4 regions of the Hyphomicrobium sp. DY-1 genome follow, and region 4 is predicted to be linked to each of the others. Evidence: predicted binding sites of a transcription regulator. Region 4 holds the regulator's gene; each other region holds the start of a gene.
The links. Region 4 encodes PhoB, which activates phosphate uptake and scavenging genes when phosphate is short. Its sites were predicted from a motif close to TGTCATNNANCTGTCAT; they were not measured.
Positions count from the first base shown of each region.

Region 1: the regulator PhoB is predicted to act here: its motif matches at 2,520-2,536, upstream of RLW41_RS07725 (ceramide glucosyltransferase).
Region 2: the regulator PhoB is predicted to act here: its motif matches at 3,268-3,284, upstream of RLW41_RS14975 (UDP-2,3-diacylglucosamine diphosphatase).
Region 3: the regulator PhoB is predicted to act here: its motif matches at 3,270-3,286, upstream of RLW41_RS07715 (CorA family divalent cation transporter).

Region 1 covers NZ_CP134870.1:1,638,377-1,643,680, reverse strand. Annotated here, with positions in the region: gene RLW41_RS07735 (UDP-glucose dehydrogenase family protein) at 1-995, opposite strand, end outside; gene RLW41_RS07730 (hypothetical protein) at 2,169-2,429, shown strand; gene RLW41_RS07725 (ceramide glucosyltransferase) at 2,593-3,744, shown strand; gene RLW41_RS07720 (alkaline phosphatase family protein) at 3,816-5,304, opposite strand, start outside.
Region 2 covers NZ_CP134870.1:3,100,546-3,105,849, forward strand. Annotated here, with positions in the region: gene RLW41_RS14955 (hypothetical protein) at 1-30, shown strand, start outside; gene RLW41_RS14960 (hypothetical protein) at 218-400, shown strand; gene RLW41_RS14965 (class I SAM-dependent methyltransferase) at 416-1,087, opposite strand; gene RLW41_RS14970 (DUF3419 family protein) at 1,095-2,339, opposite strand; gene RLW41_RS14975 (UDP-2,3-diacylglucosamine diphosphatase) at 2,388-3,239, opposite strand; gene RLW41_RS14980 (hypothetical protein) at 3,467-3,700, opposite strand; gene RLW41_RS14985 (CCA tRNA nucleotidyltransferase) at 3,795-5,051, opposite strand; gene RLW41_RS14990 (DUF6111 family protein) at 5,070-5,304, opposite strand, start outside.
Region 3 covers NZ_CP134870.1:1,632,884-1,638,187, forward strand. Annotated here, with positions in the region: gene RLW41_RS07700 (quaternary amine ABC transporter ATP-binding protein) at 1-962, opposite strand, end outside; gene RLW41_RS07705 (ABC transporter substrate-binding protein) at 1,093-1,986, opposite strand; gene RLW41_RS07710 (type 1 glutamine amidotransferase) at 2,383-3,099, opposite strand; gene RLW41_RS07715 (CorA family divalent cation transporter) at 3,376-5,055, shown strand; gene RLW41_RS07720 (alkaline phosphatase family protein) at 5,138-5,304, shown strand, end outside.
Region 4 covers NZ_CP134870.1:2,744,519-2,749,822, reverse strand. Annotated here, with positions in the region: gene pstA (phosphate ABC transporter permease PstA) at 1-219, shown strand, start outside; gene pstB (phosphate ABC transporter ATP-binding protein PstB) at 216-1,001, shown strand; gene phoU (phosphate signaling complex protein PhoU) at 1,042-1,755, shown strand; gene phoB (phosphate regulon transcriptional regulator PhoB) at 1,791-2,495, shown strand; gene RLW41_RS12995 (zinc ABC transporter substrate-binding protein) at 2,612-3,592, opposite strand; gene RLW41_RS12990 (DUF1007 family protein) at 3,726-4,445, shown strand; gene RLW41_RS12985 (thioredoxin fold domain-containing protein) at 4,553-4,942, shown strand; gene purE (5-(carboxyamino)imidazole ribonucleotide mutase) at 5,103-5,304, shown strand, end outside.

The sequences.
Region 1 (5,304 bases), 1.1 Mb from region 4:
TTGGGTTTGAACGTCAGCCCAAGCACCGCAATCGTCTTGCCGCGCACTGATCCGCCGGCGGCTTCCTCGATACGGATGGCCATCGCCAGCTTGCGCTCATGATTGACACGTTCGACCTGCTCGATGATCGAGATTGGCGCCTTGAATTCCCGCGCAGTTCGGATCAACGCTGAGACGTCTTTCGGGAAGCAGGACCCGCCATAACCCGGCCCCGGATGCAGGAACTTATCGCCAATGCGACGGTCCTTGCCGATAGCCGATGCGACCTCCTGCACGTCGGCTCCCACGCTCTCGCACAGATCGGCAATTTCGTTGATGAAGCTGATCTTGAGCGCCAGGAAGGCGTTCGCCGCGTATTTCGCGAGCTCAGCCGATTCGCGTTCGACGAACATGACGGACGAACCGCGCAGCGCCAGCGGCTTATAGAGGCGTCCCATAACCTCGCGCGCACGCTCGTCGTCGGTCCCGACCAGAACGCGATCGGGATGCGTGAAGTCCTGGATCGCCGATCCCTCGCGCAAGAATTCCGGATTGGAGCAGACAGCCACATCGGCGTCCGGCCGCTTGGCTTTGAGACGGCGTTCGATTTCGCGACTCGTTCCAACGGGCACCGTCGATTTTGTCGTCACGACAGTGAAGTCTTGAAGGTACGGCGCTGCTTCTTCGACGGCCGTGAAGACATAGGAGAGATCGGCGTATCCGTCGCCCCGGCGCATTGGCGTGCCGACAGCCAGAAAGACGACATCGGCGTCGGCGACAGCCGGACCCAGCTTCTCCGTAAATAGCAGGCGCCCGGCCTTGATATTCCGCTCCATGAGATCATCGAGGCCGGGTTCATAGATCGGGGAACGCCCAGCTTTGAGATCTGCCAGCCGGTCCGGATCTTTGTCGACGCAGGTGACTGTCCAGCCGAAATCGGAAAAGCATGCCGCCGAAACAAGACCGACGTAGCCCGCTCCAATCATACAGATCTTCATTGTCGCAATCCCTCGTATCCCACAGGGACGATATTCCACCAAACGGCGAACACCGCCAGCCCATATTTCCGGCGAACGCGCTGCATTCTGACGGGTTGGTAAAACCGCGCAATATCATTGCGTTATGACGCCAAGCGTGATGTAGAAAAAAGTCGCAAGCTCCGTGCATGGCGCTTATTCATCAGCACGGTTCTAAGCAATGCACGTCTTCTTATTTGATCCGGCGTGCCGAACAGCGTCTTATGGCTCTTGCGGGCACGATTGGCGTGCTCGCCGCGGTGATTTCGATGAGACTTGCGCCGCGTCATCAAACGCTAAGCTCCACGACGCACTCGTGGGCTCCGCCACTGGAGACCGCTATGAAACAGACGAACTTTGACTGTCTTTCTCCTCACGAAACGACGATGAACGTCGGTTGTCGGATGAGCTGTTGTCTCTGCCGCTGTTGAGCGCGCAAAACCGCTCAGAAAACGGCGTTTTTATTCCCCAATCGCAATCATTCAGAGGACGCTGGCCACTGCCGGCGAACAAGAAGACATGTCAAAATCATACGTCATCGAAGTTGGAGACGATCAAGCCGGTCTAGTCATTCGAGAGGACGGAGAACGCGAATACCTCTTTCACTCAGCGTTAGCAGCTTACGACGCCCTTGAGGGACGCCGCTTCGCCAATCCGTTCCTGGCAGAAAGAGCAGCTATCGCGCACGCATCGGCCCGGCGCCATTTTCGAGGCCGGGCAGCTGCTGCGAGAGGCGTCGGGCTATGACGGAAAAGCGATATCGCATCGTTGCACCAGAGCATGAGCAAGATTTCTCGGGCCACCAGCCGAGAACTCGCGTTCGTGGCAACGAAAGGCCCTCGTTGATCGTCGCAGCGTCACGCGATGAACCGTTATCGGATCCCGTGTCCGAACTCGCGCCCGTCGGCCCATCGCCCGATTTGTAGGCGGATTAGGAAGCGCGGACCCGTAATGTTTTTTCGCTCCCTGGACCTGATCGCTGCGTCCGCGAACAGGACTTGAGGCCGGCGGTGCCAACTCGGCGCTGCCGGTCTCCTTTTCTCCGAGTTGAGATCAACCGCGACCAGACGTCGTCTGCGCGGCCATCTCGTCCCGGCCGTCATTGACTGGTATCAACCCCTTCCTGGCGGCGCGGGTGTTAGCTGCAGGCTAGTGAAGCTTGGGAGGGGAATTATGGACGATCATTTCTGGCCTTCGATGTATCCGGGCCTGATTGTGGGCATTCTCTACGGTTTGTCGCTTCGCGGCGTTTCCAACACTGTTATCGCAGCGATCGGTGGCGTTATCGGCGCGGCGATCGCCTACGAAGGGCTTTTGGCTGCCAACTTGAATGACGGCTTGCCCGGCGTGATCGGCCTTTGCGCGGCGGCCTTTGTTGGCGCCTACTTGTCGACCACTGCCGTGCGCCGCATGGCCAGCCCGCCGAAATCATAAATCTCGCAGCGCGCAGACCGTTCGCAGTTCACGCGACAAAAGTGTGGATGAGCTACAACTTTGGGGCATTCTTATTGGATGTCGCAGAGTTGTCGTGCAACCGTCGTCAATGTTTCAATGAATCTTGAAATGCAGCGGGTTCATTCTTGTCGACGGAGGAGCTATGGCCGATCTCGTGACGACGGCGGCTCTTGTCTTCTGCATTTTGGCGGTGTCCACCCACCTTTTGACGGTCGCCTTGACACTCTACCGCGTATCGGCGCCACGTAGCCGATCGCGTGCGACAAATGTTGAGCCGGTCAGCATCGTGCGTCCGGTTTGCGGTGTCGATCATTTCGATGAAATGACATTGCGTTCGACATTCGAACTGAAAGCCGCGGACTATGAGGTTATATTTTGCGCGGCTCGCGAAGATGATGCGGCCGTACCGCTTGTTCGCAAGCTGATCGTCGAATACCCGCATATCCAGGCCCGCCTGTTGATCGGCGATGATCGGCCAACCAGCAATCCTAAGCTCAACAACATCGTCAAAGGATGGGCGGCCGCACGCCATCGGTGGATCGTTCTGGCGGACAACAATGTCCTGATGCCCGCGCACTACCTCGACGATCTGTTCCAGAGTTTCACGCCGGGTGTGGGCCTCGTCTGTTCGCCGCCCATCGGAAGTCGACCGATCGGTTTTTGGGCTGAACTCGAATGCGCATTCCTCAACACCTATCAGGCTCGCTGGCAAAGCGCGGCCGATACGATCGGATTCGGATTTGCTCAGGGCAAGTCGATGCTTTGGCGCCGCGATATCCTCGACGATGCTGGTGGCATCGAAGCGTTGGGCGCCGAGATTGCCGAAGACGCTGCCGCTACCAAGATCGTCCGCTCTCATGGTCTTGACGTCCGGCTCGTAGATCGCCCGTTCGAGCAGCCGCTGGGCCTGCGAACCAGGGCTCAAGTCTGGGATCGGCAAGTGCGCTGGGCGCGACTGCGTCGTGCAACGTTCCCCTTGTTCTATGCGCCGGAAATACTTTCCGGCTGCACTCTGCCTGCCGCCGCTGCCGCCGTCGCCGCAACGGCCTTCGACGTTGATCCGTTAATGGCGCTCGCTGGGCTGCTGTCGCTTTGGTTGGGTGCCGAAGTCTTGTTGGCACACGTTGCGGGCTGGCATCTGCGGTGGCATTCGCCATTTACGTGGCTTCTACGCGATGCGCTTTTGCCTGTACTCTGGGTCGAGGGCTGGGTGGGAGACACCTTCGTCTGGCGCGGCAACGATATGAGCGTCGCCGAGCAGAACCGCGAACTCGCAGTCACCAATAAGATCTGAATCAGAAAGTTCAGAGTCCGGTCTGAAACGGACCCTATCGCGGCTTGCAAGGCCGGGCGCTTCAGATGCGTTCACTTATGGGTCTCGGCGATGGTCGCCTCCGGATGCAAGCCGACCGTTCGTCCGGGAAAGCCGGCGGCGTCGAAATATTTCGTATCGCCCGCCACCTGATAATTCAGGATCGTACGCAGGCCTGAAGCCGATGGCGCTGACCCCAGTGTCTTGCGCTCCCACTGCGGCGTTGCACCGTTCGGAAACGCTTCGATCAATGGTCTGCCGACCAATTTTCCATGGCTCGTGGGCAGCAGTCCAAGGATCGCGATGATCGTCTTGCCGATGTCGGCATTGCTGGCCGGCGCCTCGTCGACAAAGCCCTCTTTGAAATCAGGGCCGATCGCGGCCATGAAGTTCTCGGTATCGCCCCGGTTGAAGCTGCCGTGCATGCCCTGGCCCTGCTGCAATTCGGTATCGGAGACGACCACCGCGCACGTGGTCGGTTCCGAGCAGCCGGTCGAGAAGCTCTTGAAGTTGACGACGATTGAGGGTCTGAGCATTAGCGCTGAGCCTTTGAGATTGACGGCGCTGAGCGGCAGTGTCCCCGCAAAGCTGCCGAGGTCATCCTCAACGAAAATCCCGCTGACGTAGTCTTGCGCCATCAGCGAGTCGATCGTCTTCTGAACGAGAGCACGGTCGCCGCTCGGAATGTAAATGAGATCCGAACCGCCATTGGCGGCGACGATCACGTTCGGAGCGTTCGGATCTTTGCCGATATAGCCATTGCCGTCGGACGGATGCGTTCCCTCCGAGACCTTGGCATTGCCGTCGTCCGGATCATAAAGCGGCATATCGAGCGTTTTCGCGAGGTCGATTGCGAGGAACCCAGGCGGCAACAGCGAAGGCGGCACATTCGGATAGGTGGCCTTCGCAGCTTCGCTCGTTTGGCTCTGCTTCGAGATCGTCGAGAAGCCGTGGTCCGACGAGATGATGATGTTTGTCGTATCAGCGAGCCCGAGCCGATCGAGCGTGCGCCGGATCATGGCCAGATTGGAATCAGCATTGCTGATGGCCGCCATCGACGTCGGACCGTTAATGCCCGGTTCCAGCCGCAGGAAGCTGTCGCCTTGATTGTGCTGCGTCCCGTCCGGATCGCGCGACCAGAACACGATGACGAACGGCTTGCCGTCCTCCTTGAATTTCGGCAGCACAACTTTCGTCAATGCCTGCACGAAATAACCTTGCTGGACGATGTTGGCGTCTTTTGTGCCCGGTGTTTTGAAATCGCCATGGTCTTTGTTGGTCAGACGGCTTGGAGCTTCGGTCGGCAGCCCGTACGCCTTAAGACCTTCGCTGACCCAAGGAGCGAGCGGAATTCCGACCGATCTACCCGTCGCGTCGTCGATGATGACGCTTTCGGCGCCACCGCGCGAGGAGTGATCGAATACGGCCGTCGGGCCGATCTTGCCGATTGCGGCCGTGTTGAAGCCGGAGCGATGGGCAACGTGCAAGATGGTCTCTTCGTCGATGAAATTGCCGCCGAAGTGGTCGTCGATGTCACCGATA
Region 2 (5,304 bases), 360 kb from region 4:
GCACCGGCTGCCACCCCGCCGGCGGAATAAATCGCAATCATGCGATTGTGATAATTACGAAAGCCCTGGTGCTCGCGCTGGGGCTTTTGCGTGCGGTGCGAAGTGTGGAACGCTCGCGCGTGGTTCCCGATTGAGGCTTTGGGAGCGACTGTCACGCCCCTGGATCAAATCCTGGATCAAAGGGGGCCAAACAAAAAAAGCGCAGGGAGGCTTTGTCATGAATGCCGTCGAAATCCATGATCATGCCCGTAAGCTTTACGATGTGCAGGGCGCGAAGGCGCTCGCAGAAGCGGCGCAGATGGTTCGTCGCTATGAAAAGACCGGAGACGAGCGCACGGCAGAAGACTGGCGGCGCATCGAGCTGGCGCTCCGGCAGCTTCTCGGGCCTCGCGTCAGCTAGGTTGCCGACGCGGCGTTACGAAAGCTTCGCACCGATGCAGACGTGGGCTGCATAATCGAAGCGGCCGTGGTGGAAAGCGGCGCTTCGACCACTGCGGCGGGCGACGTCGCGCACGACGTCTTCGAGCTCCTGACGTGGCGTGACGCTGAATTTCGTCAGCCACGCGCGCATGCCGCGTCGCGCCAAGGAGGGCATGGTCGCCATCGTGCCGAAGTCGACGATGTGCAATTCGCCCGTTGGCGAGAGCTGTGAGACGGCGCGGGCGATCACGTCCTGCCAGGGCGGTATCATCGACAGTGCGTATGAAATGAAGATGCGGTCGATGTTGGCGATGCCGAAAAGTTCGGACGCCGAGAACGTCGTGGCATCGGCTTGCGCGATCGTGACGATGTCGCGAAACGGGCTTCGGTCGATCGAGGCGCGCGCCGACTTCAACATTTCTTCGGAAACATCGAGACCGTAGAACTTCGCAAGCGGATAGCGGCGCGCGGCGCGCAGCAGATTGCGGGCCGTGCCGCAGCCGACTTCGAGCACCGTGCCGCCGACCGGAGGCGCAAGCTCGGCGATCATCTGATCGCGGCCGATCAGATAGTAGCGTCGTGTGAAATCATAAATGTAGCGCTGATGGCGATACATGCCATCCATGGCGCTCGCAGCGCTTTCGGTCATTGCGGCGGCGTCGCTCATGATAGGATCAGGCGTTCTTGATGTAGAGGTGGAAGCCGCCGTAGATCGCCGAGCGATCCTTGGCGTGGATCTCAGCGGATTTGGCGGCGTCATAGGTCCACTGGCCGAGCGTCGCGTCGGCGACACGGCCCGGCAGGATGCTTTCCTCGCCGGCGGTGCGGAAGATGACGCGGGCGCCGGGGCGCGCAGTGCGGGTGATTTGATCCCACAGCGCATTCAAGGCTGCGTCGTCCATCCAGTCCTGGGCATCGAGCAGGATATAGCGATCGAGGCTTTCGGCCGGCTCGCCAGAGAGGAAGCGGATCATGTTGTCGTGGACAACCTCGACTCGGTTGGCGCGCGCCTTGACCGCCATGAAGTTCGCTTTTTCGAGATACGGCGGGCAGGGGCCTTCGCCCTGCGTCGCGTAGCTGCGGCCGAAGGCCTGCCAAGCGAAATAGTTGTCTTTCAGATCGAAGCCCGTCGCCAGGCGTTCGGCGCGTTCCTTCAAAACGTCGGCCATCGTGCGAGCGCCGCCGCCGGAAAGCGCGTCATACTGCACCGGCGGAATGCCGAGGCCGAACAGCGACGCCCGGTTTGACGTGATCCAGCGCAAGACAGGATGGCTGAAGGCCGGTCCGATGTCGCGCGCAAAGATCTCGCGCTGCTCTTCGATCGAACGGGCTTCAAGCAGACGCTTCGGTTTGGCGCCGAACACGCGCGCAGCGAGATGGCCTGTCGCGATGAAGCGGCCGAGCAGCCCGAAATGATAGAAATTGCGCGCGAAGCGCGTGATGCGGCGGCGGCCCGTCAGCTCGCGGCCTTCCCAATAGGCGCGGGTATCGGCGTCGAGATGCGGCGCGATGAGATCGTTATAGAGGGCGACGTTGCGGCGGTCATTGGCGGCGCCGAAGAAGCGATAGAACGTGGCATGGTTCGGCAGATGCTGAGCTGCGGCGACCTTCAGCTTGAGCAGCGCGATGTGCGTGGCGTTGAGATCGACGGCATAGATGCGCGCCGGATTGGCCGAGAGGTAGCTCATGACGTTGCAGCCGCCGGAGGCGATGGTCATGATGCGCGTTTGCGGGGTGATCTCCAGCGCTTCCATATCGGCGCGCGGGTCTTCCCAGATCTGCGGGTAGACCATTGAGCGGAAAGCGAAGGTGAAGGTGCGCTCAAGGATACCGGCGAGACTCAGCGCACGGTTCTGATGCACAGCTTCGCTCAGAAGATCGATGCTCGTCGGTTCGAGGGCTTTGGCGGTCGCGTTCACGTGGGATACTCCGTTCGCCGGCTCGCTTTTCGTCCGGCATAATTGCCGTTAAGCGGCTTCGATCAACCAGCGGCCGGAAGGCGCCTGCGAGGCGCGCGCGGCCAAATGCTCTTTCCAACGAATGATTTCAAATTGGCCGTCGAAGCGTTCGCCGATGGCGGTGCAGCTTTCGACCCAGTCGCCGCAGTTCATGTAGTGAATGCCGTCGATCTGGCGCGAGTTGGCGTGATGGATGTGGCCGCAAATGAGGCCCTGCGCATCGCGCCGCTTGGCTTCGCCTGCCAACGCTTCCTCGAATTCGCCGATGTAGTTCACGGCGCTTTTCACTTTGTGCTTCAGGAAGGCCGACAGCGACCAATGACCGAGGCCGAACATGCGACGCGCAAAGTTCAGCGGTACGTTAAGCGCGAGAGCTGCGTCATAGGACCGGTCGCCGAGAAATGCGAGCCAGCGGGCGTAACGCACGACGACGTCGAATTCATCACCGTGCAAAATGAGATAGCGCTTGCCGTCGGCGGCTTCATGAATGGCATCGCGGCGGATTTCGACGCCGCCGAAGTTCATGCCGGTATAGTCGCGCAGGCCGTCATCGTGGTTGCCCGGAATGTAGACGACGCGGGTGCCTTTACGCGCCTTGCGCAGAAGCTTTTGTAAAACGTCGTTGTGGCTCTGCGGCCAATAAGGACCGCGGCGGACTTTCCAGAAATCGACGATATCGCCGACGAGGTAGAGGTTCTGGCATTCGACGTATTTCAGAAAGTCGAGAAGAGCAGTCGATTGGCAATTGCGCATTCCGAGGTGAATGTCGGAAATAAAAACGGTTCGGTAGTTCAATTCCGGATTTGGTGCGCTCAAGGTCGGCCCCCAGTCAGTGCGCTTCCCATAAATGCGTCTATGCATTTCATGTAAAACGTAGGACGGGATTCATGTAACAGGCGTATGACGAACGCCTGCGGCCGGTGGCGTCGAGTGTAAGAAATCGCAGCTATTTATGGGTTTACCAACAGCCCGAGACGGCGCGCGCGAGAGATGCCGGCGGTTTCGATCGCCGCAAAAGTGTCATATGGCGAATATGCGACACACTGATGATTGCGCTGCCATCCACGCGACGGCAGCGCAATTTCGTATCAGTATTCGATGCGCTGAAAGATATGCTCCCAGGCGTAGAGCAGAATGGTGTCGACAGCGCCAACAAGAAGAAACGCCAGCGCGATCGGTGATGTCGAATTTTCGGGAAGTCCCATATCGACGCCCCTCGTCGATACGGCCAATGCTGCAGTCAGACTGAGAAGAGCGAGAACGGCGAAGACGATTTGAACGAACTTGAGCGAACGCTCACGCTCACGGCCGATGCTGTCCATCAGGGTGTCTCCTCAACGCGATACAAATGGGTGAACCCCGGAGAGAGACTTTAGTCGGAGCATAAGCAAAGGTGAAGTGAAATTTAATGATTTGTTAAGTAACAGCTTCGCGCGCCAGCTCTTTAAGCGCTCTGCTTTGACGTTCAGCATCGGCGGGAAAATTCTCTGAGATCCACCAGCGCTCGAAGGCACTAAGGATGCTGCCGACTTTCGGACCTGGTTGAATGCCGAGCGCAAGGACGTCGTTCCCAGTGAAGGGCATGACCGGAATTTTCCAGCGATCGGCGAGCAATGCGCGGGCGCGCCAGCGCGGATCGGTGCAGGGGGCACCAGATTGCGCCCAGGCAAGGCGGACGGCGCGCGCGAAGGCATCGGCACCGAGCCTGTAAAGTGCAGCCTGTGCAATCGCTTCGGACGTTTCCGGGGCGATACCTGGATCGCCTGCGGATGCGCTTGTGAGACGCTCGGCTTCGGCATTCGAGAGCCGAAGCTCGCGGCCAAGAAAGGCTGCGTCTTCCGCATTGTTGACGGCAAGCGCGGCAAGGCGCGCGAGCGCATCGGGTGGCTCGCCCAGTGCGGCTTCGATCGCAATGAAGCGCGCAAAGCGGTCGGGTTCGAGGCGAGTCCTGACGACAAGCTGAAGGATGCCGCTTTTTTCCATGGCGTTGACGACATCGACAGCATTCAGCGCTGCGAGCAGTTTCAGCATTTCGGCGCGGACGCGCTCAGCGGAGAGCAGCGATAGTCCTTCTTTCAAGGCATTTGCTGCGGCCAGTCCTGCGGGATCGAGCTGGCCCTTTCCGTATTCGGCGCTGAAACGGAAGAAGCGCAGAATGCGCAGGTAATCCTCGCGGATGCGTGCCTCGGCATCGCCGATGAAGCGGATGCGACGTTGGCGCAGATCATCGAGGCCGCCGACGAAATCGTAGACGATGCCGTCGGCCGAACAATAAAGCGCGTTGATCGTGAAGTCGCGGCGGGCGGCGTCTTCTTCCCAGGAGTTGGTGAAGGTGACGACGGCATGGCGGCCGTCCGTCTCGACGTCGCGGCGCAACGTCGTCACTTCGAAGGATCGCTTTTCAGCGACAACGGTGACGGTGCCGTGGTCTATGCCAGTCGGATATGCGCCAAGACCGGCATCGGCGGCGAGGCGCATGACCTCGGCGGGGAGGGCCGTTGTCGCGATGTCGACATCCTTGACGGGGCGATTGATCATCGCGTTGCGCACGGCGCCGCCGACGATGCGGGCTTCGGCGCCGCCGGCAGAAAGCGCGGCGAAGACTTTTGCAAGCGCCGGGGCTCGTAGCCATTCGGCACTCATGCGGGTCGATTTGATGGCTGTTTCAGTCATGCCGTTTCAGTCCTGCAATCACGGCTTTGCCGTCGGGGGCGGCGTTTTCGTCTCGTGAATGCTGCGCGCCGGTTCGAGCTTCCCGTCGACGACGGAGGCGGGCACATAGACATCGTCGGGGCTGTTATAGGTGCGGGACGAAAACACGACGAGCGTCGCGAGCATCACGGCAGCGCCGGCAAAGAAGAGACGGATCAAGGGGGCGCGGCTCAAGACCGTCATCACGCCAGGCCATTCATCTTCGGAGAATGCG
Region 3 (5,304 bases), 1.1 Mb from region 4:
CGAGCCGAAAACGATGAGATCTTATCTCTTGCGCCGACTGTTCCGCCGTAGTCGGCAGATGGCGAAACCGGGCGCATCAGACTTGCTGCCGACATCACCTTCGAGCGCTGGACGTCGCGCGTGAATTCGGCGACGTAGTCTGTTGCGGGATGGAGCACTAGTTCTTCCGGCGTGCCGATCTGTATGATTTCTCCGTCCTTCATAATGGCGACGCGGTCGGCCAAGCGGATCGCTTCATCGAAATCGTGGGTGATGAAGACGATGGTTTTCTTCAGCACGCTTTGGAGACGCAGAAGCTCGGCCTGCATCTCGCGCCGGATCAAAGGGTCGAGTGCGGAAAACGGCTCATCGAGGAACCAGATTTCCGGTTCGACCGCGAGGCTCCGTGCAATACCGACTCGCTGCTGCTGGCCGCCTGAAAGCTCACGCGGATAAAACTGCTCGCGCCCGCTGAGGCCGACAAGCTCGATAACTTTGCGCGCGCGCGCCTCGCGCGTCTTGCGTTCGACGCCTTGAACGGAAAGCGGAAAAGCGATGTTTTCGAGCACCGTCAGATGCGGCAGCAGGGCGAAGTGCTGAAACACCATACCCATGCGGTGACGACGGATCTCAATCAATTCATCAGGGGATGCTTTCAGCAGGTCGATGCCGTCGAGCTCGATCTTTCCCCACGTGGGCTCAACCAATCGAGAGAGACAGCGAACGAGCGTCGACTTGCCCGAGCCGGACAAGCCCATGACGATGAAATTTTCGCCGCGACGAACTTCGAGTGACGCATGCCGCACCGCGCCGACGAGCTGGGCTTTGCTCAGGTCTTCGGATGTCGGTGCGCCGTTGTGTTTCGCCAGAAAATTCTTCGCGCCTTCGCCGAAGACTTTCCACACATCCTGGCACAATAGTTTAACCGGACGATCGTCCGTCGCCGACGTCGTATCATCGCGCAGGGGCGCTTGGGTATTCATTTTAGAATCGCTCCATCGCGCAAAGCGCGCCGCGTGGCCTCAAAAACAGACGGGAACCGACAGCCTGCGATGGCACACCGGTTCCCGTCGCGTCTTCACTCAATGCTGCAAAAGAAGCTCAGCCGAACTCTTATTTCGCCCATTCCTTCCACTTGGCCTCGTTGGCATCGACCCAAGCCGCGGCGACGTCATCCATCGACTTGCCGTCGAGATCGATCTCACCTGACATCTTGTTCAGTTCGTCAGTATCGATCGTGTAGTTTTTGGCGACTTTGTAAGCGACGGGCCATTTATCTTTCAGGCCTTTCCAGGAGTACTTCCAGATTTCGCCGTGCGGCTTGCCGCAATCGTACTTCTTATCCGGGTTCACGCCCCACTTCGGGTCAGTGTAGCAGGCCGGTTCATATTCCGGGAACTGAACCCACTCGCCTTTGTATTTCGCTGGCGCCCAATGCGGTGAATAAATCCAGAGCATGATCGGCGCTTTGCGCTGGTAGGCGGAATCGAGTTCGGCGAACATCGCGCCGTCGGTGCCGGCGTGGACAACAACGAACGGCAGGCCGAGAGCTTCGACGCGCTCGTCGTCAAAACCTTCCCAGGTCACGGGACCGCCGAGATAACGGCCCTTTGGCGCTGTATCGGGCGTCGAGAAGGCTTCGGCGCACTTGGGATCCTTCAGAGCTTTCCAATCAGGAAGGCCGGGGCACTTTTCTTTCATGTACTCCGGGAACCACCACTCTTCCTTGGCTTTGGGACCAAGCTTGCCGAGCCGCTCGGTCTGACCCGTGGCGTCGGACGCCTTCATCGCTTCGCGCGCGGTCGTATCCCAGTATTCGACGCCGATATCGATATCGCCGTTCGTAAGGCCGGTGGTGAGGCTCGAGAGATAATCGGCCGTCGGGTATTCAACGTTGTAGCCGAGTTTGGTGAGAATGCCGCCAAGGATCTTGGCGTTGAGATTGACGCTCGTCCAATCGAACAATGCAATCTTGATTGGATCTTGCGATTCAGGAGCGCCCGCCATGGCTTGGCTAAAACTCGCCAGCGATACGATCGCTGCGCAGGCCCCCCCGGCCAAAACGCGTTTGACGGCAGTGTACATAGATCAGCCTCCAAGCCAAATCAGTTGAGGTCGAATTGCAGAAATCGCGTGCAGTGACTTTCCTGAGAGTGATGATTTTTGAATTATGATACCTATTTCAAAGTGTGTTCAAGGCCAAATTCAGGGCAGTTGGTGCAAATATAAGCAGCACGGGCGCGAATAAATGTTTCATAGAAAGTCGTCGTCTTGCGCCGATTGCGCTACCGCCAAACGCGATCTTTGACGAATAGAATAACCCAAAAAAGAAAGAGAACGCAGATGATTTGCTCTGCGTTCGCTCGATGAAACGCGTTGGCCGGTTATCGATCCTGAAGCGGACTATTGCCGAATGGTCCGCATGAAATTGCGATAAAGCGTTTCGGCATCCGCAGCGAAATTCGCGGTGTGGGGTTTAGCAGCTTCTGCCATGCGCGGCAGTGCGCCAGGTCCATGCGTGCGTTCCAGCGCTTGCGCGTAAGCCGGGATATTTCCCCAGTCGTCGATCGTGTTGTCTTCGATCTCGACGTGATACTGCATGCTCCACGCCGTTTTGCCGACACGCATCGCCTGGCAGGGACAAATGCCCGATTTGGCGAGCACAACAGCGCCTTCAGGCGGCTGCGCAACGCGCACGGAGTGCCACTGAACAGCTTTGAATTCCTTGGGCAGATTGCCGAACACCGGATCACTTTCGGCTTCCGTCGTCAGGGCGACATCGAGAATGCCGATTTCAGGCGGACGTTGCGGTCCGCATGTGCCGCCCAAGGCATCGGCCAGGAGCTGATGTCCGAGGCAAAGCCCCATGAAGGGTTTTTCCAATTCGCGAACCCAGCGGCGGATCGCGCGCTTTTCATCGACAAGCCACGGGCATTCATCGACGTCCCAGACGTCCATCGGGCCGCCCATCACCCAAAGCGCATCGTAGTTTTCAAGCGCGGGAATCGCGGCTCCTTCATCGAGTTCGACGGCATCCCAAGCGATGCCGTCGGCGGCGAAGAATTTGCGAAAGATGCCTGGATGCTCACAAGCGATGTGCTGAAAAACAAGAAAGCGCACGTTTCCCCCTATTCCCTGTTCACGTATGTCATGATCGACCGGCCGACGACACCAGGGCGCAGATATACGATGTAAACTCATCCGTCATCAGCGCTTCGATGCCCCTGGTCATTGGATGCCAGAGCTTTACAGGTCCGAACAAACGCGAAATTCCCCATATATTTCATACATGTCGCATAACCGTCATGGATATGGGGCAATGGTGAGAGGCGCGTTGAAGGGAACTCGATTTCGAAGCTGCTCTGCGGCGCAATTCGATAGCAAGCCGAGGCTCTCATGCTTGATGAAGTCCGTTCCGAAACTGCGGCCGGGTCGGGGATTGCACCACACGCTTCAGCCGACACCCGCATCGGACAGTTCCGGCAGATCCTTATATGGCCGGTCGAGTTGATGCCGCCCAATCCTGAGCCGTCTCATCATGACTTCGCGGCGATCCTTTCGAATCTCGGCCCGGACAATCCGTGGAAAGAGGTCGATGACGAGTTCACGTGCGATCCGAAAGATTTTCAGGAGCGTCACTACAATGAGTTCGTGACCTTCCTGCCGCCGGTCCAGCGCTTCCTTTACGGCGGACGAATTGGCAGATCACCGGGATCGGTGTCATCGGAAAGTCCGGTCAAAACCTTCCGGCGTACCGATGTAGCGGCCGTGCGCGTACAGCTAACGCCCGGCGCGGCCCCGATCGAACTCAAGGTGGCTCACGTCGACTTGTATTTCTTCTTCGAAATCGATGTCGCGATCCTAGCGTTGGAGCTTTATTCCGAAGACATCGGACTCGCCGACGTTCAGGACGTGATGTTCCGACTGGGACGAACGCATCCGGCCTATTGGGAGAAGGACACGGGCGTTGCCGGACATTGTCCAGTGAAGGTCGAATTTCTTTCAAGCCACGGTGACGTTCTGGCCGCCTCGGATTACGGGGATCGCGACAAGTTTCTGGCGCAGGTTTGCGCGAAGCGCGCGGCCCGCGTTGCTGCGCATTGGCAATATCTGCTGCATCCGCTTGTGCCGCATCACTCCGATCACCCGGGTGCGTTGCGCTACAAGCAGCTCGAATATTATCGCATGCCGCAAATGGCGCTTATTGCCGTGAAAGCCGGCAGCGAGCTGACGCGCGCCGATTACGTCCGCCTCGCTTTTGCATCCGGTCCAGGCGACTGCTCGGAGTTGCCATTCTCCCAGCGCCACCTTGAAGACTTCGAGGAGCGGTATTGCTACGATCGATACTTCGGACAGCACAACGAGATCGAGTGGCCGCAGAGCCGCTATATGTCGTGCGGTCATGCCCTTGTCGTGACGGGCAGCGCCGACAACCCGTTCTTCGTCGACCCCAACCATGGCTGCCTCAACAGCTTCCGGCATGAGCACTTCCTTGTCTTTCTGATCGCGCACTTCCACAAGGCTTCGCTGCTGATGTTCTCCGATCATCTGACCGGCGCGATGAGCCGTCTCGATGCCAATAACAAGAGCGCGATTCTGGCGTTCAGAGCGGCATCGCGACGGGCGCTGCAAACCTTCCTCCGGTTCACGCATCGCTACTGGTTTCACTCGGTCAGCAATCAGACGCAGGCACACGATATTTTTGCGCTGTGTCGCCGCCATCTCGATATTGACCGCCTCTACGACGACATTCGACAGGAAATTCAGGAGATGAGCGAGTTCCTTGAAAACGAGGCTATGCGCCGTCAGAGCGATACCGTTACGCGACTGACCGTTGTGACCACGCTCGGACTTGTCGGCACCACCGTCACCGGCTTTCTCGGTATGAACCTGCTCGATTGGGCCAATCAATCGACGCCATGGCGATTGGTGGCATTTTCTGCAGTGCTTGTGCCGACCATCCTGCTGACGCTGATTACAATCGCTAAATCGCGCGCCTTGTCGGACATGATGGAATCGCTGTCCGACGGCTCGGCGAACTGGTTTCCCAGGCTTCGCCGTAAGACGCGCATTTGAAGGGGGAATGTCAGAGGGACGTCGCTTCCATCATCTAGGCGATGGACAAGCGCATCTTTCGCTTAGAGGGGACGACTTCAATATGGTGCCGAAGCAGATTCTTTTGCGCGCATGCTTGTGCCTTGCGGTGCTTCTCAGCATCGCGCCGGCTCACGCCGATGCACCAAAGCACAATGTCATTCTTTTCGTTCCCGACGGCTTGCGGCGGAAGATCGTCACGCCTGAAACGGCGCCGACGTTTGCCGATGT
Region 4 (5,304 bases):
ACCGCTCCGCTTCTGTTCACCGCTCTTAACAACCAGTTCTGGAGCACCGATCTTAATGCTCCGATGGCAAGCTTGCCGGTCGTTATCTTCCAGTATGCCTTGAGCCCTTACGAGGACTGGCAGCGCCTCGCCTGGACCGGCGCACTGTTAATCACCGCAGCGGTGCTCACGCTCAGTATCGCCGCTCGTTACCTGGGTACTTCGAGGACATCCAAATGAACGTAATGTCAAAAGACGTCGACACCGGCCTGACCGAGAAAATTTCGGTCCAGGACCTGAAGTTCTACTACGGATCGACTCTGGCCCTCAAAGGCATCTCGTTGCCGCTTTACGAGCGGCAGGTGACAGCCTTCATCGGACCTTCGGGTTGCGGCAAGTCTACGCTCCTGCGTGTTTTGAACCGCATGTACGATCTTTATCCCGGCCAGCACGCCGAAGGTAAGATCATGTTCGACGGTGAAAACATCCTCGACATGAAGGACCTGAACCTGCTGCGCTCGCGCATCGGCATGGTGTTCCAGAAGCCGACGCCGTTCCCGATGACGATCTACGAAAATATCGCGTTCGGTCTTCGCCTTTATGAGCGCCTGCCGAAATCCGAAGTCGACGCCCGCGTCGAAAGCGCCCTCGAAAAGGCGGCTCTCTGGAAGGAAGTAAAAGACAAGCTGCACGCCAGCGGCCTGTCGCTGTCCGGCGGTCAGCAGCAACGTCTGTGCATCGCCCGCACAGTTGCGATCCGCCCAGAAGTCATCCTGTTCGACGAGCCCTGCTCCGCTCTCGATCCGATTTCAACCGCCAAGGTCGAAGAGCTGATCGACGAGTTGAAGAACGAATTCACGATCGCCATCGTGACCCACAACATGCAGCAGGCAGTCCGCGTCTCGCAGAATACTGCTTTCATGTACCTCGGCGATCTCGTCGAATTCGGCGACACCAAAAAGCTTTTCACAAACCCAACGGATAGTCGCACGCAAGACTACATCACCGGCCGCTTCGGCTAGTGATGACGTTGAGGCCAAACCGGATTTCAGGATTACGACGATGAACGAACATACCGTGAAGTCATACGAGGAAGAGTTGAAGCTCCTCGACCGCCGCATCGCGCAGATGGGCGGCTATGCCGAAAAGCTTCTCGTTCAGGCGATGGACTCGCTCGAACGCCGCGACCCTAAGCTCGCCGAGAAAGCCGTTTCCGACGATGTCATGGTCGACCAGCTCGAACGCGAGCTGCAGGACCAGGTCATTCTGATGATTGCCCGCCGCCAGCCGGTCGCCAACGACCTGCGCCACATCATGACGGTCATCAAGATTGCGGGCGACCTTGAGCGTATCGGCGACCTTGCCAAGAACATCGCCAAGCGCGCTCTCACCATTGCAGGGGAAGCCTATCCCAAGCCGCTGATGACCGGCATGCGCCACATGACAGAGATGGTGCAGCAGCAGCTCAAGGACGTTCTTGATGCGTTGACGACGCTCGATGCCGAGAAGGCGATGGAAGTGTGGCGCAACGACCAGCAGGTCGACGCCATGTATAACTCGCTGTTCCGCGAACTGCTGACGTACATGATGGAAGATCCGCGCAACATCGGCATCTGCACGCACTTCCTCTTTGGCGCCAAGAATATCGAGCGCATTGGCGACCACACGACAAACATCGCCGAGAACGTCTACTACCTCGTGCACGGCGTACCGATCGCCGACGATCGGCCGAAGGGCGACAAGACCTCTTCGACGCTGATTACGCCGCGCCAATGACCGTGCGACCCTGAGAGCAACCCCGATCCAATATCATGCCAGCTAAGATCATCGTTGTTGAAGACGAAGCGCCGCTAGCCGAGCTTCTGAAGTACAATCTTCAGTCGGAAGGTTACGACGTCGTGCAAGCCGCCGACGGCGAGGAAGCAGAACTATTGCTCGCCGAACAAACCTTCGATCTGGCGATATTGGATTGGATGATCCCGAAGATCTCCGGGATCGAGCTTTGCCGCCGTCTGCGCAACCGCGGCGACACGCAGAGCCTGCCCATCATACTGCTGACCGCCCGCGGTGAGGAATCTGACCGCGTGCGAGGCCTGACGACCGGCGCCGACGACTACGTCACGAAGCCGTTCTCCGTGCAGGAATTGATGGCACGTGTGAAGGCCCTGCTCCGGCGCGCGGCGCCGGAGCGCATGAGCGATATTCTCGTCTCCGGCGAGATCACGATGGACCGTGGCGCCCACAAAGTGACGCGTGGCGTCCGCGAGGTCCGCCTCGGCCCGACCGAATACCGAATGCTCGAAGTCTTCATGGAAAGCCCGCGCCGCGTTCTCTCGCGCAGCCAGCTCCTCGACCGCGTATGGGGCCAGTCTTCGGAGGTCGACGAGCGCACCGTCGACGTTCACATCGGCCGTCTCAGAAAATCGCTGATCCGCGGCAACGAAGCCGATCCGATCCGCACGGTCCGCGGTGCCGGCTATGTCTTCGACGGCCGCGAAGCCGAAACGCAGGCTTGATAGCGAGCCACGTCCTCGGGCTTGTCCCGAGAAACCGACAATCAACATCACCGCGGCATAATAGATCCCCGGTCTAACGCCGAGGATGACGAGAAAATACAGCTAAAGACTGGCTCTCAGCTCGGCGCGGTTAGGCAGCTCGACAGGTTGCGCGCGACGCCCCGCATCAGATCGAAGTAGAGCTTCGGCCCCGGCGTCAGCAATTGCCCTTCGACGTCGATCGTCCCCGAACGGGCATGCGTCCCTTCGGTAACCGCAGCAACAAGGTTTGGCTGGAACTCCGGTTCGGTAAAAACACAGACCGCACCGAGCGACGAAATCTTGCTGCGAACCTCCGTCAGTCTTTTTGCACTCGGCGGCACGTCCGGGCTGACCGTAATCGATCCCACGGCGTGAAGCCCGAAGTGATGTTCGAAATACTGTGTCGCGTCATGGAAGACAATGAAGGGCTTGCCTTGCGCCCCTTTCAGTTCACTCGAAAGGTCATGGTCGAGCGTATCGAGATCGGCATCGAGCGCCGCCTCGTTGCTTTTCACTTTGCTCGCATACTCAGAATAGCGGGCAATGAGTGCTTTCGCGACGTCGGCCGCAATCGCCTTGGCGTTCGACGGATCGAGCCAGAGATGTCCATCCTTGCCATCCTCATCATGATCGTCGTGATCGGCAGCGCCCGCTTCGTCGTGATCGTGCGCGTCCGCCTCATGCTCGTGCTCATGCTTCTCGAACGTGCCGCCTTCGCGTTGATCGAGCAGCGTCACGCCATCTGCGCCTGCAAGCGTCACCACTTTCACGTTCGACGGCAATGTCGTCACGATCTTGCGCGTAAACGGCTCCAGCGTATCCGACACACGAACGAAAATATCCGCTTCGTTGATGGCCCGCGCTGTCGACGGCTTGAGCGTGAACGTGTGCGGCGACGCCGACCCTTCAACGATCAGCTTCGGCGTCCCGATGCCGTCCATCAGACGCGTCACAAGCGAATGTATGGGCTTGATCGTCACGACGACTTTCGGCGCTTCGGCAGCGCTGACGGCGGTCGTCGCGCTTGTCATCGCGGCCGCCAGAAAACCGAAACATCGTGCCGCTGAAAGCTTCATTCCCGCCATCCTGCTGAGTAAAAGGATATAATATAACCGTCGCTGTCGGCGCGCAACCGCACCGGCGAATTGGCCTATGCCCGCCAAATAGCGCAGCGCGTCGCAATCTCGCCACGTTCAATGTGCGTTTCGTATGAAACGCACTCCGAAGAATCGCGCACAATGCGGAGCAAAGGAATTGGGGCCGATCTTGCATAAGTCGTTCAATAAATGTCTCAGCCTCGCGGCCGCCGCGATAATGCTCCTCGCTTTCTCTATACCGGCCTCTGCGCATCCTCATATGTGGATCACGTATGAGATGACGGTCGACTACGACAACGGCACCGTTACGGGCGTCGACCATGTCTGGAGCTTCGACGACTCATACGCCGCCATGGCGCTCGAAGGTCTCGACACCAACAACGACGGCAAATACGACCAGCACGAGCTTGAGCCGCTCCTGAAGGTCAACATGGATGGCCTCAAAGAGTTCAACTACTTCACGGTGGCCAAGCTCGGCGAAGAGCAATTGGCGTTCTCACCGCCGACGCAAGCGCACCTCGAATACACCAATGGCGTCCTCCGCCTTTACTTCCATCTGTCGCTGGCGAAGCCTGTCCTTGCCGATGCCGAGGGCCTGACATTCGCCGTCTTCGATCCCTCCTATTTCATCGACTTCGAGCCAGAGAAAACGGACGCCATCAAACTTGCATCAGCGCCCGCAGGCTGCGCGGCGACGCTGCTCGATCCCGATGCGGAAAAGACCGACGCGCAGGCCCGGAAGCTCGGCGCCGCGATGGCGCAGCAGTTCGGCGCCGGCGTCGTCGGTTTCGGCTCCTACAAAACCGTGGCGATCACCTGCAAGAAATCCTGACCGTCCCGCTTTGGCACAGCGGTTAAGGAACCGGCGAGATTCCTCAGCCCCAGACGCATTAATGACTTAGAAAGGATGTCTTCTTGCGGACCGCGAGGTGACATCAAATGCGTACGGCCCTTCGCACGTTGCTTTTCCTCGTGCTGATGCTCGCACCCGTTACGATTTCGCACGCCGACATCGATACCGAAGCTGCCATTCCGAACGGCGCATTCGAACTCGTTGTCGTCGAAGCCGAGGGATGCATCTACTGCCAGCTTTTCCGCCGCGACGTGCTGCCGGCCTACGAGGCATCGTCTCAGGCCAAGGATCTGCCGGTGCGCTTCGTCGATATTAACGATATCGCGGCCGACCATCTGAATTTCAAATCCGGTGTAGACATCGTGCCGACATTTGTGGTCGTCAAATCACATACCGAAGTCGGCCGGATTTCCGGCTACATCGGCCCGGAGAACTTCTTCCACTCGATCAGCTATCTGCTGGCTTCAGCCCCCTAAAAGCGCCCAAACGTCGCCCAAGCAACCAAAAGCCCATGCAATTGGCCTTTTCATTTCGAATTCCCCACGTATCGGTGCCCAAAACCCTTGTAAACTCGGGCTCGCTCCTGTACCGACGCGGTTTCCGTTTTCGGGGGCTTTGGACGCCATCATGAGCCGGATCAGGCCACACGTCGGCATTATCATGGGAAGCCAGTCAGACTGGCCGACGATGAAGCATGCCGCCGATATTTTAACGGCTCTGGGCGTTTCCTTCGAGACCAAGATCGTCTCCGCCCACCGTACGCCGGACCGTCTCTATAGCTACGCCAAGGGTGCCAAAGCTGCAGGCTTGAAGGTCATCATCGCCGGGGCCGGCGGCG